Acuticoccus sp. I52.16.1: one gene and its partner. Each later gene encodes a partner of the first gene's protein in a complex. Links are inferred from orthologs where the notes say so. Each region holds a gene or a part of one and is shown on either strand. Other genes may lie near its edges. The genes, in order: pal and tolB.

Evidence for each region.
Region 2: the proteins of pal (region 1) and tolB are in contact, whole or in part, in a crystal structure (PDB 2HQS), measured with the Escherichia coli proteins. The link is inferred for Acuticoccus sp. I52.16.1 from one-to-one orthologs.

Annotation. Positions count from the first base shown.
Region 1 is NZ_CP094828.1:2,027,381-2,042,335, forward strand. What follows is about bases 9,181-12,111. They hold pal (peptidoglycan-associated lipoprotein Pal), read left to right. Parts: upstream 9,181-10,391; coding sequence 10,392-10,832; downstream 10,833-12,111. Other genes in these bases: MRB58_RS09105 (ABC transporter permease), read left to right, coding at 9,190-10,167; MRB58_RS09115 (tetratricopeptide repeat protein), read left to right, coding at 10,893-11,798; tilS (tRNA lysidine(34) synthetase TilS), read left to right, coding at 11,795-12,111. Outside these bases: metH (methionine synthase), read left to right, coding at 1-2,915; MRB58_RS09075 (LysE family translocator), read right to left, coding at 3,144-3,767; MRB58_RS09080 (isopenicillin N synthase family oxygenase), read left to right, coding at 3,919-4,758; MRB58_RS09085 (BMP family protein), read left to right, coding at 4,867-5,874; MRB58_RS09090 (ABC transporter ATP-binding protein), read left to right, coding at 5,888-7,444; MRB58_RS09095 (ABC transporter permease), read left to right, coding at 7,441-8,544; MRB58_RS09100 (VOC family protein), read left to right, coding at 8,719-9,144; more of tilS, read left to right, coding at 12,112-13,015; ATP-dependent zinc metalloprotease FtsH, read left to right, coding at 13,153-14,955. UniProt on the Escherichia coli protein: Part of the Tol-Pal system, which plays a role in outer membrane invagination during cell division and is important for maintaining outer membrane integrity. The Tol-Pal system is also required for polar localization of chemoreceptors clusters.
Region 2 is NZ_CP094828.1:2,912,787-2,927,789, forward strand. The notes cover bases 1,345-4,323. They hold tolB (Tol-Pal system beta propeller repeat protein TolB), read left to right. Parts: upstream 1,345-2,163; coding sequence 2,164-3,483; downstream 3,484-4,323. Other genes in these bases: MRB58_RS13190 (hypothetical protein), read left to right, coding at 1,345-2,051; MRB58_RS13200 (SURF1 family protein), read right to left, coding at 3,621-4,323. In the rest of the region: protein TolQ, read left to right, coding at 1-541; MRB58_RS13185 (ExbD/TolR family protein), read left to right, coding at 560-1,000; more of MRB58_RS13190, read left to right, coding at 1,002-1,344; more of MRB58_RS13200, read right to left, coding at 4,324-4,361; MRB58_RS13205 (cytochrome c oxidase subunit 3), read right to left, coding at 4,374-5,240; MRB58_RS13210 (cytochrome c oxidase assembly protein), read right to left, coding at 5,542-6,087; MRB58_RS13215 (hypothetical protein), read right to left, coding at 6,084-6,263; MRB58_RS13220 (heme o synthase), read right to left, coding at 6,260-7,180; ctaD (cytochrome c oxidase subunit I), read right to left, coding at 7,474-9,069; coxB (cytochrome c oxidase subunit II), read right to left, coding at 9,202-10,068; MRB58_RS13235 (invasion associated locus B family protein), read left to right, coding at 10,432-11,022; MRB58_RS24975 (invasion associated locus B family protein), read left to right, coding at 11,139-12,224; MRB58_RS13245 (MarR family winged helix-turn-helix transcriptional regulator), read right to left, coding at 12,439-12,927; 23S rRNA (guanosine(2251)-2'-O)-methyltransferase RlmB, read right to left, coding at 13,251-13,970; MRB58_RS13260 (LysR family transcriptional regulator), read right to left, coding at 14,220-15,003. UniProt on the Escherichia coli protein: Part of the Tol-Pal system, which plays a role in outer membrane invagination during cell division and is important for maintaining outer membrane integrity.

The DNA of each region.
Region 1 (14,955 bases):
ACATCGCCGAGATCGCCAAGGTCGCCGACGCGCTGACCTGCGTCTACCCGAACGCCGGCCTCCCCAACGAGATGGGCGAGTACGACGAGAGCCCGGCCTACATGGCCCGCCAGCTCAAGGACTTCGCGGACGAGGGGCTGCTCAACATCGTCGGCGGCTGCTGCGGTACCACGCCCGACCACATCGCCGCCATCGCCGACACCGTGGCGCGCTACGCCCCGCGCGAAGTGCCCGAGCGCCGGCCGCTGATGAGCCTCTCCGGCCTGGAGCCCTTCGTGCTGACGCCGGAGATCCCGTTCGTCAACGTCGGCGAGCGGACCAACGTCACCGGCTCGGCCCGCTTCCGCAAGCTGATCAAGGAAGGCGACTACGCCACCGCGCTCGACGTCGCCCGCGACCAGGTCGAGAACGGCGCCCAGATCATCGACGTCAACATGGACGAGGGGCTGCTCGACTCGAAAGAGGCGATGGCGGTCTTCATGCGCCTGATCGCCTCCGAACCGGACATCGCGCGCGTGCCGGTGATGGTGGATTCGTCCAAGTGGGAGGTCATCGAGGAGGGGCTGCGCAACGTCCAGGGCAAGGCGATCGTCAACTCGATCTCGCTCAAGGAAGGCGAAGCGCAGTTCCTGGAGCAGGCCGAGCTGGTCCGCCGCTACGGTGCCGCCGCGGTCGTCATGGCGTTCGACGAGACCGGCCAGGCCGACACCTACCAGCGCAAGATCGAGATCTGCGAGCGCGCCTACAAGCTCCTGACCAAACACGGCTTTCCGCCGGAAGACATCATCTTCGACCCGAACATCTTCGCGGTGGCGACGGGCATCGAGGAGCACAACAACTACGGCAACGACTTCATCAACGCGACGCGTTGGATCTCCGAGAATCTGCCGCACGCCCACATCTCGGGCGGCGTCTCCAACCTCTCGTTCTCGTTCCGCGGCAACGAGCAGGTGCGCGAGGCGATGCACTCGGTGTTCCTGTACCACGCCATCAAGGTCGGCATGGACATGGGCATCGTGAACGCCGGCCAGCTCGCGGTGTACGACGACCTCGACACCGAGCTGCGCGAGCTGTGCGAGGACGTGGTGCTGAACCGGCGCGACGACGCCACCGAGCGCATGCTGGAGGCGGCCGAACGCTGGAAGGGCGGCGCCGGAGCGGCCCGCGTGAAGGACCTCACCTGGCGCGAGGCCCCGGTCGAGGAACGGCTCAGCCACGCGCTGGTGCACGGCATCACCGAGTGGATCGAGGCCGACACCGAGGAGGCCCGGCAGAAGGCCGAGAAGCCGCTGCACGTCATCGAAGGCCCGCTGATGGCCGGCATGAACGTCGTCGGCGACCTCTTCGGCTCGGGCAAGATGTTCCTGCCGCAGGTGGTGAAGTCCGCCCGCGTGATGAAGCAGGCCGTCGCCTACCTGATGCCGTACATGGAGGCCGAGAAGGCGGGCCAGCGCCAGACCGCCGGCAAGATCCTGCTCGCCACCGTGAAGGGCGACGTGCACGACATCGGCAAGAACATCGTCGGCGTCGTGTTGCAGTGCAACAACTTCGACGTGATCGACCTCGGCGTGATGGTCCCCTCCGCCAAGATCCTGGAGACCGCCAAGCAAGAGAACGTCGACATCATCGGCCTGTCGGGCCTCATCACCCCGTCGCTCGACGAGATGGTGTCGGTCGCCGGCGAGATGCAGCGCAGCGGGTTCGACGTGCCGCTCCTGATCGGCGGGGCCACCACCTCGAAGATCCACACCGCGGTGAAGATCAACCCGAACTACTCCGCCGGCCAGACCGTCTACGTCACCGACGCGTCGCGGGCGGTGGGCGTATGCTCGCGGCTGATGGGAGACCGGGCGACCTACGCGACCGAGATCCGCACCGACTACGAAAAGACCGCCGAGCGCTACCTCAAGGGTCAGGGCGAGAAGAAGCGCACGCCGATCGCCGAGGCGCGCCGCAACGCCTTCCGGATCGACTGGTCGGCCTACACGCCGCCGGTGCCGGTCGAGACCGGGCTCAAGAACATCGAAGTGCCGATCCAGACGCTGGTGTCCTACATCGACTGGACGCCGTTCTTCTCGGCCTGGGAGATGAAGGGCATCTACCCGGCGATCCTGAACGACGAGCGCTTCGGCGAGCAGGCGACCAAGCTGTTCGACGACGCGCAGAAGATGCTCGCCGACATCGTCTCGAACAAATGGCTGAAGGCGAAGGGCGTCGTCGGCGTCTGGGGCGCGCAGGCGGACGGGGACGACATCGTCATCTCCGACGGCGGGCGCGAGGTCGGCCGCTTCCATACCCTGCGCCAGCAGATGCCGAAGTCGGACGGGCGCGCCAACGTCGCCCTGTCGGACTTCATCGCACCGGTGGGCGGACCGGCCGACTATCTCGGCGGGTTCACGGTGACCGCGGGCGTCGGCGAGGACGACATCGTCGCCCGCTTCGTCCAGAAGGGCGACGACTACGGCAAAATCCTCTTCCAGTCGCTCGCCGACCGGCTCGCCGAGGCCTTCGCCGAGTACGCCCACATGCGCATGCGCCGCACGATCTGGGGTTACGCGGCCGACGAGACGCTGACACCGCAGGAAATGATCGCCGAGGCCTACCGCGGCATCCGCCCTGCGCCGGGCTACCCCGCCCAGCCCGACCACACCGAGAAGGAGACGCTGTTCCGTCTCCTCGAAGCCGAGGCGCGCACCGGCGTGACGCTGACGGAGAGCTTCGCCATGTGGCCGGCCTCGTCGGTCAGCGGCATCTACTTCTCGCATCCGGACAGCTTCTATTTCGGTGTCGGCAAGATCGAGAAGGATCAGATCGAGGACTACGCGAGACGCAAGGGTTGGGACATCGACACCTGCGAACGGTGGCTCGCGCCGATCCTCAACTACGTCCCAGGTGCCGTGAAAGCGGCGGCCTGAGGCACGCGCGGTGGGACGGTCCGCCACGGTCCACCGCGCGACTTGTTCGAGCCGGCGAAAGCGGCTCAAGCGGCCGGGAGGCTCCCTCCCGGTTCGTGACCGGATCCCCGGTGCCGTCCTCGCGACGGCCTGAGGTGCGCGCGGTGGGACGGTCCGCCACGGTCCACCGCGCGATCCGACCAGCCGCCTCGCGGGCCACCCGCGGGGCGGCTTTTCGTCGCCCGGCTGTCAGGAGAGGCGTGCGGTCAGCACCTTGAGGCTGGCGAGGCCGAAGCCGGCGGCGAACACCCCCTCGAACCCGCGGCGGGCGCGAACATAGGCCCGCGTCATCGCCGGCACCGAGAAGAGCGTCGCGTACGTGGTGTTGACGAGGACGCTCTGCACGGTCAGCGCGGCGATCACCACCGCGAACTCGCCGGGCGTGGCGTCCCGCGGCACACCCATCGAGTAGATCGAGCCGATGAAGAAGATCGCCTTGGGGTTGGTGAGGTGCAAGGCCAGTCCCTTGCGGTAGACGGCGCCCGGCCCGCCGCTCATCGCGCGCGGGTGCAGCGCCCCGGCCGACAGCGCGGCGCGGGCCGACTTGACGGCCAGGACGGCGAGATAGGCCGCGCCGGCATAGCGCACGATCTCGAACACCCAGCCGTGCGCGGCCATCAGCGCGGCGAGGCCGAAGGCCGCCGCCAGCGACCAGATCAGTGATCCGGTCGAGATCCCGGCCGCCAGCGTCAGCCCCGCCCGGCGGCCGCGCGCCATCGCGGTCCCGGCGATGGCGAGCGTCGCCGGGCCGGGGCTCGCCATCGCGAGGAGCGCCGCCAGCAGGATGAGGGGCAGGTGGAGATGATCGCTCATGGGAACCTCGGCTGTCCGGCCTCCGGCGCGACCCGCCCGCAGACGCGGGGGGTGCGCCCGCACGCGGCGGGGGGTGCGCCCGCGGCCCGCATTGAAACCGCGCGAGGCGGCGCGATACTGTCCCCACTTCGCCGGCCTGTCGAGGGATGCCATGTTCGCCATCAAAGCCGTCAGCTACACCGACCCCGAGGCGCCGGCGCAGTTCGCCCGCTCGCTGCACGAGACCGGTTTCGCCGTCCTGAAGGATCACCCGATCACCCCCGACCGGATCGACCGCGCCTACGCCCAGTGGGGCGAGTTCTTCGCCGAGGAGACGAAGTTCGGCTTCAAGGTGCAGCCGCCGTCGCCGGAGGGATATTTCCCCTTCCGGTCGGAGAACGCCAAGGGATCCAAGGCGAAGGACCTCAAGGAGTTCTTCCAGGTCTATCCCAAGACCCCGCTGCCGGGCTCGGTCGAGCCCGTGACCCGTGCCCTCTACGACGACCTCTTCGGCCTCGGCGTCACGCTGCTGGAGTGGATCGAGACCAACACCCCGGCGGACGTGCGCGCGACCTTCGCCGAGCCGTTGCCCGACATGCTGCGCGGGTCGGACAACTCGATGTTCCGCATCCTGCACTATCCGGCGCAGGCCGGTGAGCCGCCCGAGCCCGGCGCCACCCGTGCCGCCGCCCACGAGGACATCAACCTCATCACCCTGCTGCTCGCCGGCTCCGCGCCCGGCCTGCAGGCACAGGACCGCACCGGCGAGTGGCACGAGGTGCCGTGCGATTCCGGCATGATCGCAGTCAACATCGGCGACATGCTGCAACTCGCCTCGGGCGGCTACTATCCGTCCACCACGCACCGTGTGATCAATCCGGAGGGGGGCGCAGGCGGCGCGCGGTTCTCGATGCCGATGTTCATCCACCCCCGCTCCGAGGTGCCTTTGAGCCCGGAGAAGACCGCCGGCGCCTACCTGATGGAGCGCCTGAAGGAGATCGGCCTCGCCTGAGCCCGGCCGGGCGGCGGGACGAACTCGTATCGTGGCCCTGGCCGGCGACTTGCTAGCCAAGCGGCCGGATCCGGCACTAGTGTCGAGAACAAGCAACTGGAGGGTTCAATGCTCAAGGCCGTTCTGGCCGGCGTCGCCGGTGCCGTCTTCGCCGTCTCCGTCCCCGCGACCGGGCACGCGCAGGACTTCAAGCCCGCCGTGGTGTTCGACATGGGCGGCAAGTTCGACAAGTCGTTCAACGAAGGCGTCTGGAACGGCGTCAAGCGCTTCATGGACGAGACCGGCGTCGAGGTGATGGAGTTCGAGGTCACCAACGAGACGCAGCGCGAGCAGGCGATCACCCGCATGGCCCAGCGCGGCGCGGACCTGGTGCTCGGCGTCGGCTTCGCGCAGGCCGACGCGATCGACAAGGTCGCCCAGGAATATCCCGACACCGAGTTCGCGATCATCGACGTCTACTGGCTCGACCAGCCGAACCTGCGCCAATACCGCTTCGAGGAGCACGAGGGGTCCTACCTCGCCGGCGTCGCCGCGGCGATGGCCTCCGAAAGCGGCACGGTCGGCTTCGTCGGCGGGATGGACGTGCCGCTGATCCGCAAGTTCGCCTGCGGATACGTGCAGGGCGTGATGGACACCAAGCCCGAAGCGACGGTGCTGCAGAACATGACCGGCACCACCCCCTCGGCCTGGAACGACCCGTCCAAGGGTGCCGAGCTGGCGCAGAGCCAGATCGACCGTGGGGCCGACGTCGTCTACCACGCCGCCGGCGGCACCGGCCTCGGCGTGATCCGCGCCACGGCGGACGCGGGCAAGCTCGCCATCGGCGTCGACTCCAATCAGGAGGACGTGGCGCCCGGCCAGGTGCTGACCTCGATGCTCAAGCGCGTCGACAATGCCGCATACGACACGCTGATGGACGCCATGAACGACGAGTTCACCCCCGGCATCGTCTCGCTGGGTCTGCAGGAGGAGGGCGTCGGCCTCGTCGAGAACGAGAAGAACGCCGCGCTCCTGACGCCGGAGATCCGCGAGGCGGTCGAGGCGGCGAAGGCCGGCATCATCTCGGGCGAGATCGAGGTGCACAACTACGAGGACGATCAGGGGTGCCCGGTCTGAGACCCGCGCACTCATGACCACCGGCGAAGCGCCGGCCATCGCGCTGGCCGGCATTTCGAAGCGCTTCGGCGCGGTCCAGGCGAACGACGACGTCTCGCTGACCGTCCGCGCCGGCTCCATCCATGGGATCATCGGCGAGAACGGGGCGGGCAAATCCACCCTGGTGTCGATCCTCTCGGGCCACTACCACGCCGATTCGGGCACGATCCGGCTCTTCGGCGAGGAGGTGAAGCTCGCCTCCAGCGCCGACGCGATCGCGCAGGGCATCGGCATGGTGCATCAGCACTTCATGCTGGTGCCGAACTTCACGGTCCTCGAAAACCTGATGCTCCAGACCGCGAAGGCGCCCTTTCTCAAGGCGAGCCGGGCGGAGGTGCGGGAGCGGCTGAAGGAGATCGAAGCGACCTACGGCCTGTCGGTCGATCCCGACGCGGTGGTCGAGCGGCTGCCTGTGGGGTTGCAGCAGCGTGTCGAGATCATCAAGGCGTTGCTGGCGGGCGGGCGCATCCTCATCCTCGACGAGCCGACCGGCGTGCTGACCCCGGACGAGACCGACCGCCTGTTCGACAGCCTGGCGACGCTCAAGGCCAAGGGCGTCACCATCCTCCTCATCACCCACAAGCTGCGCGAGATCATGGCTGCGACGGACGATGTCTCGGTCATGCGGCGCGGCCGGATGGTGGCCGAGCGGCGCACCGAGGACACGAATCGCGAGGAGCTGGCCGAGTTGATGGTCGGCCGCGCGGTGGCGACGGTCCGCAACCAGGGCACGCGCCCGGCCGGCGCCCCGGTGCTGATCGCGCAGGGGCTGACGGTTCGCGACGAGGCCGGCGTGACGCGCCTCGACGGCGTCTCCTTCGCGTTGCATGCGGGCGAGATCGTCGGCGTCGCGGGGGTCGCCGGCAACGGACAGTCGGAGCTGCTGGGCGTGCTGGCGGGGTTGGTCGAGCCGGCGGGCGGCACCTTCACCGTCGGCGGGCGGTCGGTCGGTCCCGGCTCGCCGGCGGATCCGAGCGAGATCCGCGCCCTCGGCGTCGCCCACGTGCCGGAGGACCGACGCCGCGAAGGCCTGGTGCTGCCGTTCGACATGAGCGAGAATTCGGTATTGGGATACCTCGACGAGGCACGCGCCCGCCGACGCTGGCTTCTCGAGACGCGCCGGATGCGCGCCCGCTGTCAGGCGCTGATGGACCGCTTCGACGTGCGTCCCGCCGACCCGCGCCTCGCCGCCGCCGGCTTCTCCGGCGGCAACCAGCAGAAGCTCGTCATCGCCCGCGAACACGGTGCCGCACCTCGCGTGCTGCTGGTCGGCCAGCCGACGCGGGGGGTCGACATCGGCGCCATCGAGTTCATCCACCGCGAGCTGCTGGCGCTCAGGGACGCGGGCTGCGCGATCCTCCTCGTCTCGGTCGAGCTCGACGAGATTCTGGCGCTCTCCGACCGGGTCATCGGCATGAACGGCGGGCGCATCGTCGGCACCGTGGCGGCGGCCGATGCCGACCGGCGCAACGTCGGTCTGATGATGGCGGGCATCGCCGGCTCGGCGGGCGCGCTGGAGGCCAGCGCGTGAGAGGCCCGCTCCCCGCCTGGGCGGACGTCTTCGTCATCCCGCTGCTCAACGTGGCGCTCGCCTTCGTCGTGGCGGGGCTGGTGGTGGCGCTGATCGGCGAGAATCCGGTCGAGGCGCTGGACGTCATGATCCAGGGCGCCTTCGTCTATCCCGGCAGCCTGGGCTACACGCTCTACTACGCCACCAACTTCGTCTTCACCGGGCTGGCGGTGGCGGTCGCCTTCCATGCCAGGCTGTTCAACATCGGCGGCGAGGGGCAGGCGGCGATGGGCGGGCTCGGCGCGGTCCTCGTGTGCCTGGCGCTCGACCCCTACCTGCCGGGCGTGATGGTGATCCCGGCGGCGATCCTGGGCGCGGCCTTGTTCGGCGGGGCGTGGGCGTTCCTGCCGGGGTTGCTGCAGGCGACCCGCGGCAGCCACGTCGTCATCACCACGATCATGTTCAACTTCATCGCCGCCGGCATCCTGGTGTGGCTCCTCACCGGCCCGCTGATCCGCCCCGGCCAGTCGACCCCGCAGACGCGCAACATCGCGCCCGACGCCACCATCCCGCAGTTCCACGAACTGGCGCGCGCGCTGGGCTTCGAGGCGTCCTCCTCGCCGCTCAATCTGTCGATCCTCCTGGCCCTGGCGGCGGCGGCGGGCGTGTGGGTGCTGATCTGGCGCACGCCGTTCGGCTTCCGCCTGCGCACGCTCGGCGAATCGGAGCCGGCGGCGCGCTATTCCGGCGTCTCGGTGCCGCGGATGGTGATCGTGACGATGGTCGTCTCCGGCGCCCTGGCCGGGCTGATGGCGACCAACGCGGTGCTGGGGGCACAGGAGAAGCTCGTCAACAACTATACCGCCGGGTTCGGCTTCACCGGCATCGCCGTGGCGCTGATGGGGCGCGCGCATCCGGTCGGCATCGTCATGGCGAGCCTCCTCTTCGGGGCGCTCTACCAGGGCGGCACGGAGCTCTCGTTCACCTACCAGACCCTGGACCGCAATGTCGTGCTGGTGCTGCAGGGCTTCATCATCCTCTTCTCCGGCGCGCTGGCGCACATGCTGGACGGGCCGCTGTCGCGCCTCTTCGCGCCGCGCACACGGCTGGCGCCGTCATGAGGCGGGCCTTGCACCGCCGCGCCCGCGGGTGCACCGTCGCGCCGTCAGAAATGGTGAGGGCGTGGCTTGGTTGGCGCGCCCCCCGCGCAGCGCGGGTCCAGGCCTTGCCGCGGCATGAGCCCCTTGACCCGACCCCGCCGCATGGTGCGCCGGGGAACGGGAAAGGACGTCTCGATGCAACACCAGATCTCCGTGATCACCCTCGGCGTGGACGACCTCGCCACCGCCAGCCGCTTCTACCAGGACGGTTTCGGCTGGGAGCCGGTCTTCCAGAACGAGGAGATCGTCTTCTACCAGATGAACGGCGTCATCCTGGGCACCTTCCTCGCCGCGTCGCTGGCGGCCGACATGAACCAGCCGGCGCCCTTCCAGAGGCCGGGTGCCTTCGCGCTGGCGCACAACGTGACCTCGGCGGACGGGGTGCAGCCGGTGATGGACGCGCTGCTGGCGGCGGGCGGCACCCTCTTGCGCGCAGCCGATGCGCCGCCGCACGGCGGCCTTCGCGGCTACGTGGCGGACCCGGACGGACACGCCTGGGAGATCGCCTGGCAGCCCATGGTGAAGATCGCCGCGGACGGGCGGGTCAGCTTCGAGTTCTGACCGGGCCGGCCGCGTCGCCGGCCCCGCCCGCATGGAGGGCCCGGCATGGCGGCTGAAATGTGGCTCGACGCCATGCAGATCCTGGCGAGCACCTTGCGGCTCGCCACGCCGCTGATCCTGTGCGCGATGGCCGGCATGTTCTCCGAGCGTGCCGGCATCGTCGACATCGGCCTCGAGGGCAAGCTCCTGATGGGGGCCTTCGCGGCCGCCGCCGTGACGAGCCTCACCGGGACCCCGTGGGCCGGGCTCGGCGCGGCCATCGCCGCCGCGGTCGCGCTGGCGCTGGTACACGGCTTCGCCTGCATCACCCACCGGGGCGACCACATCGTCTCCGGTGTCGCCATCAACATCCTCGCCTCGGGGCTGACGGTGGTGATCGGCATCGCGCTCTTCACCCAGGGCGGACAGACGCCGCCGCTGTCGCGTGACGAGCGCTTCGGCCCCATCACCCTGCCGTTCGAGGCCGGTGTGGCGGATGTCCCATGGTTCGGCCCGTTCTATTCGGAACTGCTGTCGGGCCACAATCTCCTGGTCTACGCCGCGCTGCTGGCGGTCCCGTTGGCCTCGCTGGTCCTGTTCTCGACGAGCTTCGGCCTGCGCCTGCGGGCCGTCGGCGAGGCGCCCGAGGCGGTCGATAGCGCGGGCTACTCGGTCGCCTGGCTGCGCTACCGGGCGATCATCATCACCGGCGTCCTGTGCGGCATCGCCGGGGCGTACCTGTCGACCGCGCACGGCGGCGGGTTCGTGCGCGAGATGAGCGCGGGCAAAGGCTACATCGCCCTGGCGGCCCTCATATTCGGCAAATGGCGCCCGCTGCCGACCCTGCTGGCGTGCCTGCTGTTCGGCGTGCTGGAAAGCTCCGCGGCGCGGCTGTCGGGGGTGTCCGTCCCGCTGGTCGGGCAAATTCCGATCGAGGTCATCCTCATCGCGCCTTATGTGCTGACCGTCGTTCTGCTGGCCGGATTCTTCGGCCGGGCGATCCCGCCGCGTGCGCTCGGCGTGCCGTATCTCAAGGAGCGGTGAGGCCGGCGCGGCGTCCGCGGGCCGGTCGTGCACAATCACGCAGATTGGCCCTTGAAGAGCGCGCGCGGCCGTGTGAAGAGCGTCGCCAACGTACCCGGCCAAACGAAAGCAAGCTGTTTTGCCAATGGTGCGTTAACCGTGGCTTGCTAATCCACAATCGAAATTTATGCGTCGGAGTCGCGTGAATGACTGAGTTCCGAACGAGGCGTTGGGTGACGCGGGGTATGACCGCCGCCCTCGTGGCAGTGGCGTTGGCCGGGTGCGCCCAAAAGCCGACGAACACCGGCGGCGCGGGTGCCGCCACGCCCGGCTCGCCGCAAGACTTTGCGGTCAACGTGGGCGACCGCGTGTTCTTCACCGTCGACTCGTCGGAGATCAACCCGACGGCGGCCGGCGTGCTGGACCGCCAGGCGACCTGGTTGCAGAAGTACTCGCAATACCAGATCACCATCGAAGGCCACGCCGACGAGCGCGGCACGCGCGAGTACAACATCGCGCTGTCCGCCCGCCGGGCCGAGGCCGCTCGCCGCTACCTCGCCGGCCGCGGCATCAATGCCGGCCGCATGCGGACCCTGTCCTTCGGCAAGGAACGCCCGGTCGCGGTGTGCGACAACGAGTCCTGCTGGAACCAGAACCGCCGCGCGGTCACTGTTCTGGGCGGTTAATTATGTTCCCCACGGCGTCGGCGCCCTATTTGCGGGGCTGACGTCGTGATGGAGAGTCCCATGCGCATCGTTCTGACGCTGATGATGGTCGCGTTGACCACCCCGGCGCTCTCTCTGCCGCGCTGGACCGCGGACGCCGACACCACGGTGACGGCGGTGCAGAACCGTTTTCTGCCGCGCTTCTTCGGTGACGGCGGAGAACAGCAGGAGGGCGGCGAGGCGAACTCCGAGCTGCGCATCCAGCAGCTGGAGACCCAGGTGCGGATGCTCACCGGCCAGGTCGAGCAGCTCACCTTCACCGTGCGCCGCCTGCAACAGCTGATCGAGGCCGGCGGCGCCGGTCAGACCAGCGGCGCCATCGGCACCGACCAGCGCGGCGCCGTGCAGCCCGGCGCCGGCGCGCCTCCGCGCTCCCTCGGCCAGGTTCCGGCGCAGCCCGCCCCGTCGTCGACCGTCGGGCAGGCCGCGCCGTCCAACACCTTCGGCCAGTCGGGCACCGGCCCGGTGGACCTGTCGGCGCTCAACGGCGACCTTTCGGCGACGCCGCCGCCGGCTTCGCCCACGCCCTCCACCCGGGCCGCGCCGAGCAATCCCGAACTCGACAAGGTGCGCGACCTGCAGCACTCGGGGCGCTTCGCGATGGCCGCGGACGCCGCGCGCACGGTGCTGACCGACAATCCGAGCGGCCCCGTGGCCGGCGAAGCCCGGTTCATGCTGGGCGAGGCCCTCTTGGCGCAGCGCGACTTTCGCGCCGCCGCCAACCAGTTTCTCGAGACCTACACGACGGACCCCAACGGGGCGCGGGCGGCCGAAAGTCTCCTGAAGCTGTCGACCTCGCTCAACGGGTTGGGCGAGAGCGAGGCGGCGTGCTCCTCGCTGGAAGAGCTGTTCGGCGCCTATCCGAACGTGAGCGGCAGCCTGCGCGCCCAGGCCGAGGCCGAGCGACGCACCGCAAACTGCGCTTGATCGCGGCCGCGACCGCTCCCGAGCTCGACCTTTCGCACGTCGACGCCGTCGGCGGTGCGCTCGGCGTCGCCGTCTCCGGCGGCGGCGATTCCGTCGCTCTCGCCGTGCTCCTGTGCCGAGCGCGGCCGCAGCGCGACATCACCCTCCTCACCGTGAACCACGGCCTGCGGCCCGAGGCGGCGGACGAATGCCGCTTCGTCGCCGCCCTCGGCGCCACCCTCGGCCGCCGGGTCGAGGTGCTGACGGCGGACGGGCCGCCCGTCGGCTCGCTCCAGGCCTGGGCGCGTGAGGCCCGTTACACGGCCCTGGCCGAGGCTGCCGCCACGCTCGGCCTCGCCGCCGTCGCGACCGCCCATACGGCGGACGACCAGGCCGAGACCATGCTCCTGCGCCTCGCCCGCGGCAGCGGCCTCAAAGGCCTGGCGGCGATGCGGCCGGATACCACCCATCACGGCCTGCGCATCCTGCGCCCCCTCCTCGGCACACGGCGCGAGACGCTGCGCGTCTTCCTGCGCGAGCGCGGCATCGCGTGGCGCGAGGATCCCTCCAACGACGACACGCGCTTCGACCGGATCGCCATGCGTGCCCTCGCCCCGGAGCTGGAGCGCGCCGGGCTCTCGACCACGCGTCTCGCCGCCACGGCGACGCACCTCGCCCGCGCCAGCGACCTGGTCGACACCCTCGCCGCCGAGCTCCTCGCCCGGGCCGCGCGGCGCCGCCGCACGGGCGCCACGGTCATCGCGCCGGCGCCGTGGTTCGCAGCGCACGAGGAGGTACGGCTGCGCGCGTTCGCCGAGGCGCTTCGCAGCACCGGCGGCCTCACGCACCCGCCGCGCTTCGCCACGCTGGCCGCGGCGGATGCGGCGCTGCGTCGCGGGGAGGCGACGACGCTGGGCCGCTGCCGCGCCGTTCCGCACGGTGCGTCGCTGGCGCTGTGGCGCGAGGCACGGGGGATCGAGGCGATCGCGGTAGCTCCCGGAGGCCGCGGCGTGTTCGACGGACGCTACGCCGTCGCGCTGCGGGCGAGCGCGCCCGAAGTGCGCGTCGCGGCGGCCGGGCCCGCGGGCCGCGCGTGGGCCGCACGGGACGAGGTCGGCGCCGCGGCCGAGACGATGCCGGCGGTTTTCGTGGCCGGCGCCCTGGTCGCGTTGCCGACGCTGGGCGTGCGTCGGCGCGACTGGCCCGCAAACGCGGCGATCGTGCGGCCCTTGCGTTGAGGTGCGCTCTTTGGTCCACTGGCTTCCATAACCGCCAAGTAGTTGGCACCAGACCCCGAAGTTCCTATGTTGTTGGCAGTCTCCGAGGGGTCGCCGAGCCGCTCGCGCGCCAGTGTTGGTGCCAATCAAGGTATGTCATGAGCAACCATTTCCGCAATTTCGCCCTGTGGGTGGTGATCGCGCTGCTGCTGATCGCGTTGTTCCAGCTGTTCCAGAATCCGGGCCAGCGGACCAACACGTCGGATATCTCGTTCTCGCAATTCTTGACCGAGACCCGGCAGGGCAACGTGCGCGCCGTCACGATCCAACAGCGCGATATTACAGGAACGTACAATTCGGGCGGCCGCTTCTCGACCTACGCCCCCGAAGGCGCCAACAATTATATCGACACGCTGGACGCCCAGGGCGTCACCATCCGGGCCGAGCCGCCGAACGACGGGATCTCCATCTGGGGCATCCTGGCGACGTGGTTCCCCATGCTCCTCATCCTGGGCATCTGGCTGTTCCTGATGCGGCAGATGCAGGGCGGCGGCGCAGGCAAGGCGATGGGCTTCGGCAAGTCCAAGGCCAAGCTCCTCAACGAGGCGCACGGCCGCGTCCTGTTCGAGGACGTCGCCGGCGTCGACGAGGCGAAGGAAGACCTGCAGGAAATCGTCGACTTCCTGAAGGACCCGTCCCGCTTCCAGAAGCTCGGCGGCAAGATCCCCCGCGGCGTCCTGCTGGTCGGCCCTCCGGGCACCGGTAAGACGTTGCTCGCCCGCGCCATCGCCGGCGAGGCGAACGTGCCCTTCTTCTCCATCTCGGGCTCCGACTTCGTCGAGATGTTCGTCGGCGTCGGCGCCAGCCGCGTGCGCGACATGTTCGAGCAGGCGAAGAAGAACGCCCCCTGCATCATCTTCATCGACGAGATCGACGCCGTCGGCCGCCATCGTGGTGCGGGCCTGGGCGGCGGCAACGACGAGCGCGAGCAGACCCTCAACCAGCTCCTCGTCGAGATGGACGGCTTCGAGGCGAACGAGGGCATCATCCTCATCGCCGCCACCAACCGTCCGGACGTGCTCGACCCCGCGCTGCTGCGTCCGGGCCGGTTCGACCGCCAGATCGTCGTCCCCAATCCGGACCTCGTCGGCCGCGAGAAGATCCTGAAGGTCCACGTGCGCAAGGTGCCGCTGGCGCCGGACGTGAACCTCAAGACCCTCGCCCGCGGCACGCCGGGCTTCGCCGGTGCGGACCTCGCCAACCTCGTCAACGAGGCGGCGCTGCTGGCCGCGCGCCGCAACAAGCGCCTCGTCACCCACCAGGAGTTCGAGGACGCCAAAGACAAGGTGATGATGGGTGCCGAGCGCCGCACCCTCGTCATGACCGAGGACGAGAAGAAGCTGACCGCCTACCACGAGGCGGGCCACGCCCTCGTCGCGCTGCACATGCCGGCGTCCGATCCGATCCACAAGGCGACCATCATCCCCCGCGGCCGTGCGCTCGGCATGGTGATGCGCCTGCCGGAGCGGGACCAGATCTCGCTGACCCGCGCCAAGTGCAAGGCGGACCTCGCCGTCGCCATGGGCGGCCGCGTCGCCGAAGAGCTGATCTTCGGCCACGAGAAGGTGACCTCCGGCGCCTCGGCCGACATCAAGATGGCGACCAAGCTCTCCCGCGCGATGGCGACGCAGTTCGGCATGTCGGACGAGCTGGGGCCGCTCCTCTACTCGGAGAACGAGGACGAGGTGTTCCTCGGCCACTCCGTCGCCCGCAGCCAGAGCGTGTCGGAGAAGACGCAGGAGCTGGTCGACTCGGAGGTGAAGCGCTTCGTGAATGACGGCTACGAGACCGCGATGGCCGTCATCAAGACCAATCTCGACGATCTGCACACCGTCGCCAAGGGCCTGCTCGAGTACGAGACGCTGACCGGCGAAGAGATCCGCGACCTCATCAAGGGCAAG
Region 2 (15,003 bases), 880 kb from region 1 along the record:
CATCCGCGGCCGGATCGTCGCCTTCGAGGACGACTTCTGGTCCGGCCAGTCGCTGGAGGAGCTGTACCAGAAGCGCGAGGACGACGAGCCGGACGGGGTCGCGGCGGTTTTCGTCGCCGCCATGCGCGAGTGGAAGAAGAGCCACGAGGGCAACCGCCCCGCGCTCGCCTCGCTCGCCGACCGGATCGACCGCGTGATGTCGATGACCCTGGCGCGCGAGGGCGAGCAGATGGAGCGCGGGCTGATGGTGCTCGCCTCGGTCGGCTCCGCGGCGCCCTTCATCGGCCTCTTCGGCACCGTCTGGGGCATCATGAGCTCGTTCCAGGCGATCGCGGCGTCCGAATCGACGAACCTCGCGGTCGTCGCGCCCGGTATCGCCGAGGCGCTGCTGGCGACCGCGCTCGGTCTTCTCGCCGCCATTCCGGCGACCATCTTCTACAACAAGCTCGCGACCGACGTGGGTCGCATCTCCTCTCAGATGGAGGGGTTCGCCGACGAGTTCCTGGCGATCCTCTCGCGGGAGATCGATGAGCGGCGTTAGGAGGCTTTTCGTATGGGGATGAGTAGCCCCACGGGTGGCCGTCGTGCCGGTCGCGGCCGGCGCCGCGCCCGCTTCCAGCCGATGGCCGAGATCAACGTCACCCCGTTCGTGGACGTGATGCTCGTGCTGTTGATCATCTTCATGGTCTCGGCGCCGCTTCTCACAGTGGGCGTGCCGATCGACCTACCGGAGAGTCAGGCCAATCCGATCGAGGGCCGCACGGACCCGATCAATATCTCCATCACCCCCGACGGCGCGATCTACGTCAACGAGGCGGAAGTGGCGATCACCCAGCTCGTCGACCGGCTGAGCCAGGAAACCGCGGGCAACTTCGAGGAGCGCATCCAGGTGCGTGGCGACGCGGCCGCGAACTATGGCATCATCATGCGCGTGATGGGTCGTCTCAACCGCGCCGGCTACAATCGTCTCGCCCTCGTCACGACCGAGGAGCCGCGCTGACATGCGCGCCGCCTTCATCGCCTCGGGCATCTTGCACCTGCTGATCCTCGCCGCGGCGATCATCACGCTGCCGTCGAGCCAGGGGTTCACGCCCCCGCCGGTCGCGGCGCTGCCGATCGAGATCATCACGATCGACGAGAAGACCGACATCACCGAAGGCAACCCCGAGGAGCAGGTCGTCGCCATGGCGCCCGCGCCCGAGACGGTGGAGAGCGAGACCGAGGCGGAGCCCGAGGCGATGCCCGGCGCCACCGACACCGAGGCGGAGACGATCGCCACCAACGATGACGCGATCGATTCGCAGGCCGAATCCTCCGCGCCCGACGAGGCCGGCGAGCCCGAGCCGCAGCCGGACGAGGCCGAGCCGGTCGACGAGGTGACGCAGGAGGCCGTGCCCGAGGTGACGCCGGAGCCGGACCCGGTCGAGACGCCGCCCGAGACCGCTGCGGCACCCGAGCCGGAGCCCGAGCCCGCCGAGCCGGAGCCGACCGAAACCGCCGCGGCCGCGCCCGAGCCGCAGCCGGAGGTCGTCGAGGCTCCCGCGCCGGCGCCCGTGCCGGAGACGGTGGTGCCGCGCTCGCGCCCGCAGCCGCCGCGCCGCACCCGCACGGCGCGCCAGGAGACGCCGCCGGAGGACACCTTCAACGCCGACCGGATCTCCTCGCTGATCAACCGCACCGCGCCGTCCGGCGGCGGCAGCGGGCGCGCGCAGGCGAGCGCCGGCACCAACGTCGGGCGCGCCGACGCGCCGCAGACCGCGACCTTTACCGACGCGCTGATGCACCGGCTGCGCGAGTGCTGGCTCCGTCCCGCCGCCGTCGGCCAGGAGGAGGAACTCGCCATCGTGGTGCAGTTCAACCTGACGCCCGACGGCAAGCTGGAACGGATCGTCGACGTTCGCGCCCGCGGCATCGGCCCGATCTTCGACGTCGCGGCCGAGGCCGCGCGCCGCGCGGTTCTGAAATGCGCGCCGTACGACTGGCTGCCCGCGGACCAGTACGACCTCTGGCGCGAGCTGCAGGTCACGTTCGACCCGCGCGAATTCGGATGACCCCCGCGGGCCACGGTGGAGAGATCCGCCGCGGCGCGGGACGAGATTATCGTCGACCGACCCACCCGGGCTGGCGAGGGATCGCCCGCTGGCCTAGGAAGGACTTATTCCAATGAAGGGTGTGCTCATGCTCTCGCGCATCAGACTGTTCCTGGCTGCACTGGCGACGATGGCCGCTTTATCGTCACCGGCGAGCGCGCTCGTCTCGATCGAGGTGACCGGCGGCGACGTGCGTCCGCTGCCGATCGCCGTCCCCTACTTCGCCAGCGCCGATCCGACGATGGGCCAGCAGATCGCCGACGTCGTGATGAACGATCTCGTCAGCTCCGGTCTCTTCGCCGGGATCGATCGCACCCAATATTCCCCGCCCACGCTGGGGGTCGAGGTGGTGCCGGCGTTCGCCAACTGGCGCGCCATCGGTGCCGAGGCGCTGGTCAGCGGCACCGTGATCCCCGAGGGAGGGCAGCTGCGCGTCGAGTTCCGCCTGTGGGACCCCCTGCAGGAGCAGCAGGTCGTCGGCCAGCAGTTCACCACGACGCCCGACAACTGGCGCCGCGTCGCCCACATCGTCGCCGACGCGATCTACGAGCGGCTGACCGGCGAAAGCGGCTACTTCGACACCCGCATCGTCTTCGTCGCCGAATCCGGGCCCAAGAACGCGCGCGTGAAGCGCCTCGCGATCATGGACCAGGACGGCTACAACCTGACCTACCTGACCGACGGCAGCACGCTGGTGCTGACCCCGCGCTTCAGCCCCGCCGGCCAATACGTCACCTACATGAGCTACGAGGGCGCGCAGCCGCAGGTCTTCCTGCTCGACGTCGAGACGGGGCGGCGGCAGCTCCTGTCGAAGGCGGCGAGCATGAGCTTCGCGCCGCGCTTCTCGCCGGACGGGTCGACGGTGGTGATGAGCATCCAGGAGGGCGGCAACTCCAACATCTTCGCGATGAGCCTGCAAGGCGGGCAGCCGCGCCGCCTGACCAACACCCCGGCGATCGACACCGCTCCGTCCTACTCTCCGGATGGCCGGCAGATCGTCTTCGAGAGCGACCGCGGCGGCAGCCAGCAGCTGTACGTCATGAATGCCGACGGGTCGGGCCAGCAGCGGATCTCCTACGGTGACGGTCGCTATTCCACGCCGGTCTGGTCGCCGAAGGGAGATCTCATCGCCTTCACCAAGCAGGCGCAGGGGCGCTTCGCGATCGGCGTCATGAACCCCGACGGCTCCGGCGAGCGCATCCTCACCTCCGGCTTCCACAACGAGGGACCGACCTGGGCGCCCAACGGCCGCGTCATCGCCTTTTTCCGCGATGCGGGCGGGCCGCAGGGCGGGCCGGGGATCTGGACGGTCAACGTCACCGGCCGCAACGAGCGGCAGCTGCGGCTGAACACGATGGCCTCGGACCCGGCCTGGTCGCCGCTGCGGCGCTAGCGAGCGCCGCCCGGTCGGCCGCGCCGGGCCGCTTCGACGATGCAGGAATGACGGGCCGCCGCGTCGATCCTCGACGGCGGCCGTTCGCACCGGCCGGGCCGTGAGCCGTGACCAGCGGCCGCGGGTGCGACCGCGGGTCAGCCGCGCGCGCGGCGGCGCCAGAGGGCGACGCCCGACACGCCCAGCAGCGCGGCGGCGAGGCCGTACCAGGTCAATGCGTAGCCCAGGTGGTTGTTGGTGAACGTGATGCGGCTCTCGCCGGCCTGTGGCAGGCCGCCGGCCGGCGTCTCCTCGGCCACGAGGTCGATCTGGTAGGGGGCGATCGGGCCGGGCGCGCCGAGCGCTTCGGCGATGGCGCCGATGTCGCGCGCGTAGAAGATGCGGGCGGCCGTGTCGGGCGCGGGGGTGATGAAGCTCGGCGGGTCGTCCCGGCGGATCAGGCCCTCGACGGTGACGGTGCCCCGCGGCGGCGCGGCGTCCGGGCGCGTCGCCGGGTCGCGCCTGTCCTCGGGGATGAAGCCGCGGTTGACGAGGACCGTCCAGCCGTCCTCGGTCACGAACGGGACGAGCACCATGTACCCGGGACCGCCGAGCGGACCGTTCGGCTCGCCGAGCGCGATCCAGAAGAAGGCCTCGACCGGGGCGAAGCTGCCGGTGAGCGCGACTCTACGGTAGCGCCAGTCGTCGATCGGGAAGGCGGCGGGTCGGCTGCCCCATTCGTCCGGCCCGGGCGCGGGGACGGCGGGGGCGGCGGGTCGCTCCGCCGCCGCGGCGATCAGCGCCTCTTTCCATTCGAGGCGCTGAAGCTGCCAGGTGCCGAGGCCGATCAGGATGACGAAGGCCCCGGCGATGGCGACCGCGAGCAGGAGGCGCCGCAAGGCGCGCTCCCCTTAGTGGACGAGTTCGCTGGCGCCCCAGACGTAGATGCACAGGAACAGGAAGAGCCACACCACGTCGACGAAGTGCCAGTACCATGCCGCCGCCTCGAACCCGAAGTGCGCGTCCTTGGTGAAGTGCCCGGCGTAGACGCGGAACAGGCACACCGCCAGGAACACCGTTCCGACGAAGACGTGGAAGCCGTGGAAGCCCGTCGCCATGAAGAACGGCCCGCCATAGAGCGACCCGGAGAACGAGAACGACGCGTGCGTGTACTCGTAGATCTGCACGGTGGAGAACAGGAGGCCCAGGAGCACGGTGCAGATGAGGCCCCACTTGAGACCCTCGCGGTCGTCCTCCAGCAGCGCGTGATGCGCCCAGGTGGCGGTGGTGCCGGAGAGCAGCAGGATCATGGTGTTGAAGAGCGGCAGGTGCCAGGGGTCGAACGTGTGGATCGACTCCGGCGGCCATTGACCCCCTGTGACATCGAGCCGGCCGTAGGTCGTCGGATCGCCGGGGAAGAGCGCAGCGTCGAAGTAGGCCCAGAACCAGGCGACGAAGAACATCACTTCGGAGGCGATGAACAGGATCATGCCGTAGCGCAGGTGCAGCTTGACCACCGGCGTGTGGTCGCCGCGGAGGGATTCCTTGGTGGTGTCCGTCCACCACAGCGCCATGGTCGCGACCACCAGGGTCGTGCCGACGGCGAAGATGCCCCAGCCGGCGAGGTTCATGCCCGCCAGCGGCAGCTCGTCGCCCGAGTGCCAGCGCATGAAGGCCACGGCGCCGAACATCATCACGAACGCGCCGAGCGAGCCCATGATCGGCCAGGGGCTGGGTTCAAGGATGTGATAGTCGTGGTGCTTCGCCGCGCCTGCCATTGTCATTCCCTCTTCGCGCGTTCCGCGCGGATCCTCTCGGGGAGACCCCGTTCGCCCTGCCGGATTTTCGCCCGGCGTGTTCTTCTCCGGACGGGGTCCGGAAGCCCGTTCGGGGCGGGCCCGCGGTCCGCCGCCGTGCTCGTGCGCGGGGCCGCGCGGCCGCCGCATCGTCTCCCCCGGAGCTTGCCGGGAGGGTGCCGCGTGACGCGGCCGAAACTCCGCCGGGGGGCCCGGCGCACATGCCGCCGGCCCGCTCCGACCCTCGTTGTCTTTGCCACGCCGCCGAGGCGACGTCGACCGTTCAGCTCGCCGTCTGCGCCTTGAAGAAGGTGTAGGACAGCGTGATCACATGCACGTTCTTGGCGTCGCGATCCTCGTCGAATTCCGGGTCGACATAGAAGACGACCGGGATGCGCCGCGTCTCGTTGGCTTCGAGCGGCTGCGCGGTGAAGCAGAAGCAGTCGATCTTGGTGAAATAGCCGCCGCCCTGGAACGGGGTGACGTTGTAGACCGACTGGCCGACCGTGTGCTCGTCCGAGAGGTTGGTGATCTCGTACTCGGCGGTCACCACCTCGCCGACCTTGACCTTCATCGTCCGCTGCACCGGCTTGAAGGTCCACGGCAGGTTGGACTGGATGTTGGCGTCGAACCGGATGGTCAGCTCGCGCTCGCCGACCTCGAGGCCGGGCACCGCCTCGACCGTGGCGATGGAGGGCGTGCCGTCGAACCCGGTGACGCGGCAGAAGAGGTCGTACAGCGGGACGGAGGCGAAGGCCGCGCCCACCATCAGCGACACGAACGCCGCGCACGCCAGCGCGATGCGGATGTGGCGCTTGTCGCCGCTCACGACGTGACCCCCGGCGTGTTGGCGGTCATCTGCAGGATGGTGATGGCGTAGAAGATCGCGACCAGCGACACGAGCACCACCGCGATCGCGACGGAGCGCTTGCGTTGCCGGCGTCGTCGCTCTGCGTCGACGTCGGCCTGGGTGCGGGGCTGGGGGGCGGCGGGTTCGGTCATCATGTCAAAAGGTCGGCGATCACCCCGTCGGCCATCAGCGCGCCGAAGAGGGCGAAGAGGTAGAGGATGGAGACGCCGAACAGACGCCCGGCGTGACGCCGCTCGTCCTGGGGCCCGGCGCGGCGCAGCAGGACCGCCCGCTGCACGAGCCAGGCGCCGAGGCCCGCCGCGACGATGGCGTAGCCGATGCCGGCATAGCCCAGCACGGTCGGCAGGAGGCCGGAGAGGGCGGTCAGCACAGCGTAGACGAGGATGTTGAGTGTCGTCGTCTCGCGGCTGGCGACGGAGGGGAGCATGGGGACGCCCGCCGCGGCGTACTCGTCCCGCTTCAGGATGGCGAGGGCCCAGAAGTGCGCCGGGGTCCACAGGAAGATGATCGTGAACATGACGATCGGCTCCAGCGAGACCGAGCCGGTGACCGCGGCCCAGCCGACGACCGGCGGCAGGGCGCCGGCCGCGCCGCCGATGACGATGTTCTGCGGCGTCCGCCGCTTCAGCCACACGGTGTAGACGACGACGTAGAAGGCGATGGTGAGCGCCAGCAGGCACGCCGCCGTCCAGTTGGAGGCGAAGGCCAGGAGGACGACCGAGCCGGAGGCGAGCACCGTGCCGAAGCCGAGCGCGGTCTCGCGGTCGATCCGGCCGGAGGGGATCGGGCGCAACGCGGTGCGGGCCATCAGGCGGTCGATGTCGGCGTCGAGGCCCATGTTGAGGGCGCCGGATGCGCCGGCGCCGAGCGCGATGGCCAGCAGCGAGACGGCGGCGAGGACCGGATGCAGGTGGCCCGGCGCCAGCAGGATGCCGGCGAAGGCGGTGAACACCACCAGCGACATGACGCGCGGCTTGAGAAGATCGACGAAGTCCCCAGGCGTTGCGCCGAGATCGACCAGACCCAGCGAATCACCGTCCCGAACTGACATTCTCGTTCCTCCGATCCATCGATCCGCCGGGAGTCCCGGCGGCCTGGAGCCCTCGCGGGCCGCATGCGGCACCTTGCGGTGCGGTCGTCTCCGTGTCCGCCGGTCGCCGTGCCGCCCGAGCCCGTGGCACGGGTGACGGCGCGGTCCGGGCGGCGGGGCCGGGTGGGCCTTGGGGATCGCGAGCGGGGCGCTCGGGATGCCCAAGGCCCGGTCGGGCCGTCGAACGGCGACGCCGCCCGGAGGCGGCGCCGCGGAAATCGGGGGCGACGGGGACCCGTCGCCCGGCTGCCGCGTCAGCGGATCTGCGGCAGCGTCTCGAACTGGTGGTAGGGCGGGGGAGAGGACAGCGTCCACTCCAGCGTGGTCGCGCCCACGCCCCAGGGATTGTCGGCCGCCTTGCGGTGGCGCAGCAGCGCGTCGACCATGGTCCAGATGAAGGCCACCATCGCGACGACGGTGATGTAGATGCCGATCGACGAGATCATGTTCCAGTTGGCGAAGGCGTCCGGATAGTCGACATAGCGACGCGGCATGCCCTGCAGGCCGAGGAAGTGCTGCGGGAAGAAGATCACGTTCACGCCGAGGAACATCAGCCAGAAGTGAATCTTGGACAGCGTCTCGTTGTACATGATGCCGAACATCTTCGGGAACCAGTAGTACCAGCCCGCGAAGATGGCGAACACGGCGCCCAGCGACAGCACGTAGTGGAAGTGCGCGACGACGTAGTAGGTGTCGTGGAAGGCGCGGTCGAGGCCGGCATTGGCGAGCTGCACGCCCGTCACGCCGCCGACGGTGAAGAGGAAGATGAAGCCGATCGCCCACAGCATCGGCGTCTTGAACTCGATCGAGCCGCCCCACATCGTCGCGATCCAGGAGAAGATCTTGATGCCGGTCGGCACCGCGATCACCAGCGTGGCGAAGGTGAAGTAGGCCTGCGTGTCCGGCGAAATGCCGATCGTGTACATGTGGTGCGCCCACACGACGAAGCCGACGACGCCGATCGCGACCATCGCGTAAGCCATGCCGAGGTAGCCGAACACCGGCTTCTGCGAGAACGTCGACACGATGTGGCTGACGATGCCGAAGCCCGGGATGATGAGGATGTACACCTCGGGGTGGCCGAAGAACCAGAAGAGGTGCGCGAAGAGGATCGGGTCGCCACCGGCCGACGGGTCGAAGAAGGCGGTGCCGAAGTTGCGGTCCGTCAGCAGCATGGTGATCGCGCCGGCGAGCACCGGGAGCGACAGCAGCAGCAGGAAGGCCGTGACCAGCTGCGCCCAGACGAAGAGCGGCATCTTGTGCATGGTCATGCCCGGGGCACGCATGTTGAGGATCGTGGTGATGAAGTTGATCGCGCCCAGGATCGACGCCGCGCCCGAGACGTGGATGGCGAAGATGCCGAAGTCCAGCGCCGGGCCGGGGGAGCCTTGCGTGGACAGCGGCGGGTAGAGCGTCCAGCCGCCGCCGAAGCCGTGGCCGCCGGGCTCGCCGGGCATGAAGAGCGACGTGATGAGCAGCAGGAAGGAGAAGAACAGGAGCCAGAAACTCATGTTGTTCATCCGCGGGAAGGCCATGTCCGGCGCGCCGATCATGATCGGCACGAAGTAGTTGCCGAACCCGCCGATCATCGCCGGCATCACCATGAAGAAGATCATGATGAGGCCGTGGCCGGTGGTGAACACGTTGTACATGTCACCGTTGGCGAAGATCTGCAGGCCGGGCTCCTGCAGCTCCATGCGCATCCCGACCGACAGCGCAAAACCCACAAAGCCCGCGAACAGCGCGAACATGAGGTACAGAATGCCGATGTCTTTGTGGTTGGTTGAGAAAAGCCAGCGCCGCCACCCCGTGGGATGGTCGTGGGCGTGGTCCGCTGCCGCGTAGGCCATCGATCCTCTCCGTTCGCGAATTCAGGGTGTCCGCCCTGATGTCTTTGTCCGAGGCAGCGCCTCAGGTGTAAATCAGTCCGTACCGGGCGCCGGGCCGTCGCGGCCGCGCCCGTCGTGCGTTCCGTGCGCCGCTCAGTCGGCGGCGAGCGCGGCGACGTTCTGGCCGGCGCCGCTCGCCTCGGCCTGCCAGCGAATCAGCTGGTCGTTGGCGGCGTCGGGGTCGTCCTTGGCCATCGCGGCCCACTCCTCGAACCGCTCCTGCGGCAGGACGTGCAGCTCGAGCGGCATAAAGGCGTGGTTGGCGCCGCACAGCTCCGAGCACTGGCCGTAGAAGACGCCCGTCGCCGTGGCGCGGAACCAGGTCTCGTTCAGGCGGCCGTTGATGGCGTCGGTCTTGAGGCCGAAGGCCGGCATCGCCACCGCGTGGTTCACGTCCGAGGACGTCGCCAGGACGTGGACGACGGTGTCGACCGGGACGACGAGCGGGTAGTCCACCGCCAACAGGCGCGGCACGTCGGAGTCGGTCAACCCGTAGGTTTCCTTGCGTTCGGCGCGCTGCTCGTCGTTCAGCATGTTGGAGATGATGGCGCCGACGTCGGCGTAGCCTTCGTCCATGAACTCGTACTGCCAGTACCAGGACTTGCCCGTGGCCTTCACCGTGAGCCCCGGCTCCGGAATCGTCGTCGCATTATAGAGCAGGCGGAAGGACGGGAAGGCGATCGCCACCAGGATGAGCACCGGGACGATGGTCCACACCACCTCGATCATGGTGTTGTGCGAGGTCGTCGACGGGACGGGGTTCGCGCGCTTGTTGAAACGCACGATCACCACGATCAGCAGCGCCAGAACGAACAGCGTGATCAGTGTGATGATGATGAGGGTGTACCCCTCGAACCAGCGGATCTGGCCCATGATGGGTGTCGCCGCTTCCTGCAGGCTCACGCCCCAGGGTACCGGCTGGGCCGCATTCGCCGCGGTGGCCGCCAGCATCAACGTCATCACTGCCGCGCCCAGCCGGCTCAGGGCGTCTCGCCCAATCGTTGCCATCGCCCTCATGTTTCCCGATCCCATCTCGCTCTCATCGATTAACGACGATGTTCCAAAACACAAATTTCGGAACGTCCTGAAACTTACCAACGCTGGGTTCACGCGTCCACCGGCCGAAGACGTTCCGGCTCGACCCCGACGCCCCCCCTTTAGACCCGTTCCAGCCGACTGACCACACCGTATCGGGCGCGCCGTGCCATTCCAACGCAGGAAGCGTCACACTTTCGCCTTGCGCCACGCACCCCGGCGTGCCGATCCTCGTGCTTGTCGACCGCCGGTTCGGCATCTTCGAATTCCAACTCGCAACGAGGGTCCATGCGCCGCGCCGCCGTCAAGCTGTCGATCGCCGCCGCGGCGGCGCTGACCGGGGTGGCCCCGGCCGGCGCCCAGCCGGTGCTGCCGCCCGCTCCCGTGATCGCCACATACGGCGCCTGGGCGCTGGAGTGCGAGCACACCGTCGGCGTTGCCGTGGACTCCTGTGCCGCGACGCAGACCGCGGCCCAGCAGGTCGGCGATCCGGACGCGGGCGGGGTGGTCCTCACCGTCCTCTTCGTGCGCGGTGAGGGCGGATCGGTGGAGGTGATGCGCGTCTTGGCGCCGCTGGGGGTGCTGCTCCCCTCCGGGCTCAGCCTGTCTGTGGACGGGGCGGAGGTGGGCGTCGCCGGGTTCGTGCGCTGCCTGCCGCCGGGCTGCATCTCGGAGGTGGCGCTGGGGGAGGGGCTGCGCGAGGCGCTGGTCGCCGGACGGACCGCCCAGTTCGCCGTCTCGCTCACGCCGCAGAGCCAAGCCGCCGTGCGCGTCTCGCTCGATGGGCTGGGTGATGCGCTGGACGCCCTCGCCACCGCCTCGGTTTCCGCGTCCGGAAACGACGGGGCCGGCGCGCCCGACCCTGACACCGACCAATGATTTGATCACCTTTGATCGCGGGGACGTGCACCCTCGCCGCGAAGCAGATACAGAGTCGCAGGAGTGCGCGCGACGGCGCTCTTATCGCCGCCGCGCGATAGCGTAGGAGAGTGAGGATGCTACCACGCCTTTGGGTCCTGGCCGCCGGTCTCGTGGCCGCGCTCGGATGCGCGCTGGTCGACGCGGCGCCCGCCGAGGCGCAGGGCCGGATCGTCGGGCGCTACGGAGACTGGCAGATCCGCTGTCAGGCCGAGGTCGGCGCCCCGTCCGAGCAGTGCGCGCTGGTACAGAACGTCCAGGCGCAGGACCGCGCCAACATCGCGCTCAGTGTCGTCTTCATCCGCACCGCCGACCAGCAGGTCCAGATCCTGCGCGTGCTGGCGCCGCTGGCGATCCTGCTGCCCCCCGGCCTCGGCCTCTCGATCGACAATGTCGAAGTGGGCGCCGCCGGGTTCGTGCGCTGCCTGGCGTCGGGTTGCGTGGCCGAAGTGCGGCTCGACGACGGCCTGATCGAGCGGTTCGAGGCCGGGACCACGGCCACCTTCTCGATCTTCCGCACGCCGGAGGAGGGGATCGGCATCCCGATCTCGCTGGAGGGCTTCGCCGATGGCTTCGCCGCGCTGGAGAACCCACCGACCGAGACGCTCGCCGACGTCGCCCCGCCGCGCGAGCCGGTCGCCACCAGCACCAGCTCGGTGTCCGGCATCGCCGACCTCGACACCCGCTTCACGCCGGACGATCGCACCGCGCTCGACCAGCTCCTCGAGGACGACCTCTTCCCCTACGTCGCCGGTGCGGCCGGGGCGGTCTTCCTGCTGATCGTCGTCGGCGGTCTGTTGCTGGTCCGTGGGCGCTCCAAGCCCAAGCCGCGCCGGAGCCGTCCGGCCGCCAAGGCCAAAGGCGGCAAGCGCGCCGCGCCGACGATCGTCGAGGACGCGGAGGACGACGCCGAGGGGGCCGACCTCGAGGACCTCGACGACGCGGAGGAGGATCTGCGCGACGAGCCGGTGGCGCCGACGCGGCAGCAGCCGCGGATGCTGGCGGCCCCGCGCCAGCCGCGAGCGCCGACCGATCCGGCGCCGACGCCGGTGCGCGAGCCGCGTCGCCTGCCGGGGAGCGAGGCCGGTGCGCAGGGCCAGCCGCCGCGCCGCACCGCCCCGCCGGGGCCGCGCCCGCAGACCCGCCCGCCGCGTTCTTCTTGAGCCGCGGCAGCTCAGGCGCGCCGCCGACCGCGGCTCGCGGGGCTGAATAACGGGGAAAAGTCTCCGCCCGGCGTCGTCGCGCGGGTCTGCGCAAGCGGCCCGCGCGCCGCCCGAGGCGTCGAACGCGCAGCAATGATGGCGGATGGTGAACGGCGCATCGCCGCATGGCGCCGGCCCCCGCACCGGCGGGGCTCGGATACCAGCGAGCGGGCGGTCAGGAGACTGTGTCGACCTCGAACGCCTCGGGGTCCTGGTCCTCGGTCTGCCAGACCTTCTTGAGGAGTTTGAGGAGCTGGCGCTGCTCGGCCGGGCTCAGCAGGCCGGCCTGCATGCGCGCCTCGAACGCCTCGACACGCTCGCGCTCGATGGTCGCGAGCTCTTCGCCCCGATGCGACAGGTGCAGCTCCACCGCGCGACGATCGTTGTCGGGCGTCGTGCGTTCGATGAGGTCCTGGTCCTGCAGCGCCTGGACCAGCTTCGTCATGTGCGCGGGCTTGAGCAGCAACGTCGACGCGAGATGACCCTGACGGATGCCGGGATTGGCCTGAATGAGGGTCAACGCCACGAGTTCCACGCTGGAGAGCCCGGCATCGCGGAAGGCCGGCTCGATCCGCCGCGCGCACCGCACCGACGCCAGGCGCAGGTTCAGCGCCAGCGAGCGGTCCAGCACCCGCGTGTCGATGACGCCGGGCCATGCGCTCACGGTGCGTGCCGTCAGTCCGCCGCCGGCGCCGCGCGCCGCCGGCACGCGTTTGCCACGATTGCGGGTCGGACGCCCATGTCGCGGTGCATTCTCATGATTCATTCCCCCACCCCTGAAAGCGTGCATCGGCAGAATACCTGGCCCATCAGTATTCGCTTTATGAAGCGATCCTCATCACCAGAGGAATACGATCCGGGGAAGTGAAAGGATGACATCAGATCCGCATCACTGATCAATATTTCAGACACGTGCCGCTAACGCGTTGATCTCGCAGCGACCGTCTCCCGAAATATCACCTTTGTGACGCCTTGCACCAGTGCCGATCACGCAACCCTCCTACGAAGTTGCGTATGTGCCGCATAAAGTGTGATCGCCGCGGCGTTGGATACGTTGAGCGAGGCGAGGGCTCCCGGGACCTCGATGGCGGCCACCGTGTCGCAGTTGGCGCGCACGCCGGGCCGCACGCCCTTGCCTTCGGCGCCGAGGACGAAGGCATAGCGCTCCGCGGCCGGCAGATCGCTCATCGACATCTCGGCCTCGCTGTCGAGCGCGACGGTGTAGAAGCCGGCCGCCTTCAGCGCGTCGACCGAGCGGGACATGTTCGTCTCCACCGCGATCGGCACCATGTCCAGCGCCCCGGAGGCGGACTTGGCGAGCACGCCGGTCTCCGACGCGCTGTGGCGTCGCGTGACGACGACGCCGTCCGCCTGGAACGCGGCCGCAGACCGCAGGATCGCACCGACATTGTGCGGATCGGTGATCTGGTCGAGGCACAGGACCAGACGCCCTTCGCCGAGCGTGGCGATATCGACCCCGTCGAGCGGCGAGACCCGCAGCGCGACCCCCTGGTGGACCGCGTCTCCGAGCAGCTTGTTGAGGCGGCGCACGTCGACGGTCTCGGCATCGATCCGGCGGGGCAGGGGCTCGAGCCGGCGCATGGCGTTGGTGGTCGCCATCATCGCGTGGACGGCGCGCCGGGGGTTGGCGAGGGCCGCGCGCACGGCATGCAGACCGAAAAGCCAATAAGGCTCAGATTCATCCATAGTTGCTTCGTGACTCGTCGTTGACATCGCGGCGCGTACAGCCTAACACGCCGCGACACATCGGAGGGGTGCCCGAGTGGCTAAAGGGGGCGGACTGTAAATCCGCTGGCTATGCCTACGTTGGTTCGAATCCAACCCCCTCCACCATCCCGCTTCCGCGATCTTCCCCAACCTGACGGAGCCCGTCTCATCGGAGCCTCACCGCGCGATTCGTGACGCCTTCGTGGCGCCGTGATGCCGCCGTGGGCGTCAAGGGTGCGCGTCGACCCGGCCGTGGGTCGCGAGGTGGTCGAGGACCAGGCGCACGCGGGCCGGCAGCGGACCGCCGGACTTCAGCCACAGCGCGTGAAACGGTTCGCGGTCGCCGATGTCGACCTCGCGCAGCAGGGGGACGAGGCGGCCGGCCGAGATGTCGTCCCGGACGGTGAACGCGGTGAGTCTCGCGAGACCGAGGCCGGCCCGCGCCATGTGCCGGATGCCCTCGCCGTCGCTCGCCGTCAGCGCCACCCGCGTGTCGAGCGGGCGGCCGCCGTCCGCGGGGTCGAACGGCCAGATTGCCTCCCGCCGCCGATAGCCGAGGCCGATGAGGTCGTGCGCGGCGAGGTCGCGCGCCGTCTCCGGCGTGCCGCGGGCCGCGAGGTAGGCGGGCGCGGCGACGACCATCCGCCCCGACGCCCCCAGTCCGCGTGCCACCAGCGCCGATGACGGCATCTCCCCGGCCCGCACGGCAATGTCCGCCTCCGCCTCGATCAGGCCGACGACCGTGTCCGTCTCGCTGACGACGATGCGCAGCGCAGGGTGCGCCGCGCGCAGCCTCCCTATCGCCGGATAGAGAATGTGATGCGCGTAGGAGGCCGAGGTGGTGACATGCACCGTACCGACCGGCCGACCGCCGCGCGCCGCCTCGTCCTCGGCCGCCTCGAGATCGGTCAGGATGCCGGCCGCGCGCAGGTGGAAGCCGCGCCCCTCGTCCGTCAGCGTCAGGCCGCGTGTGGTGCGGGCGACGAGCCGCGCACCGAGCCGGCGCTCCAGC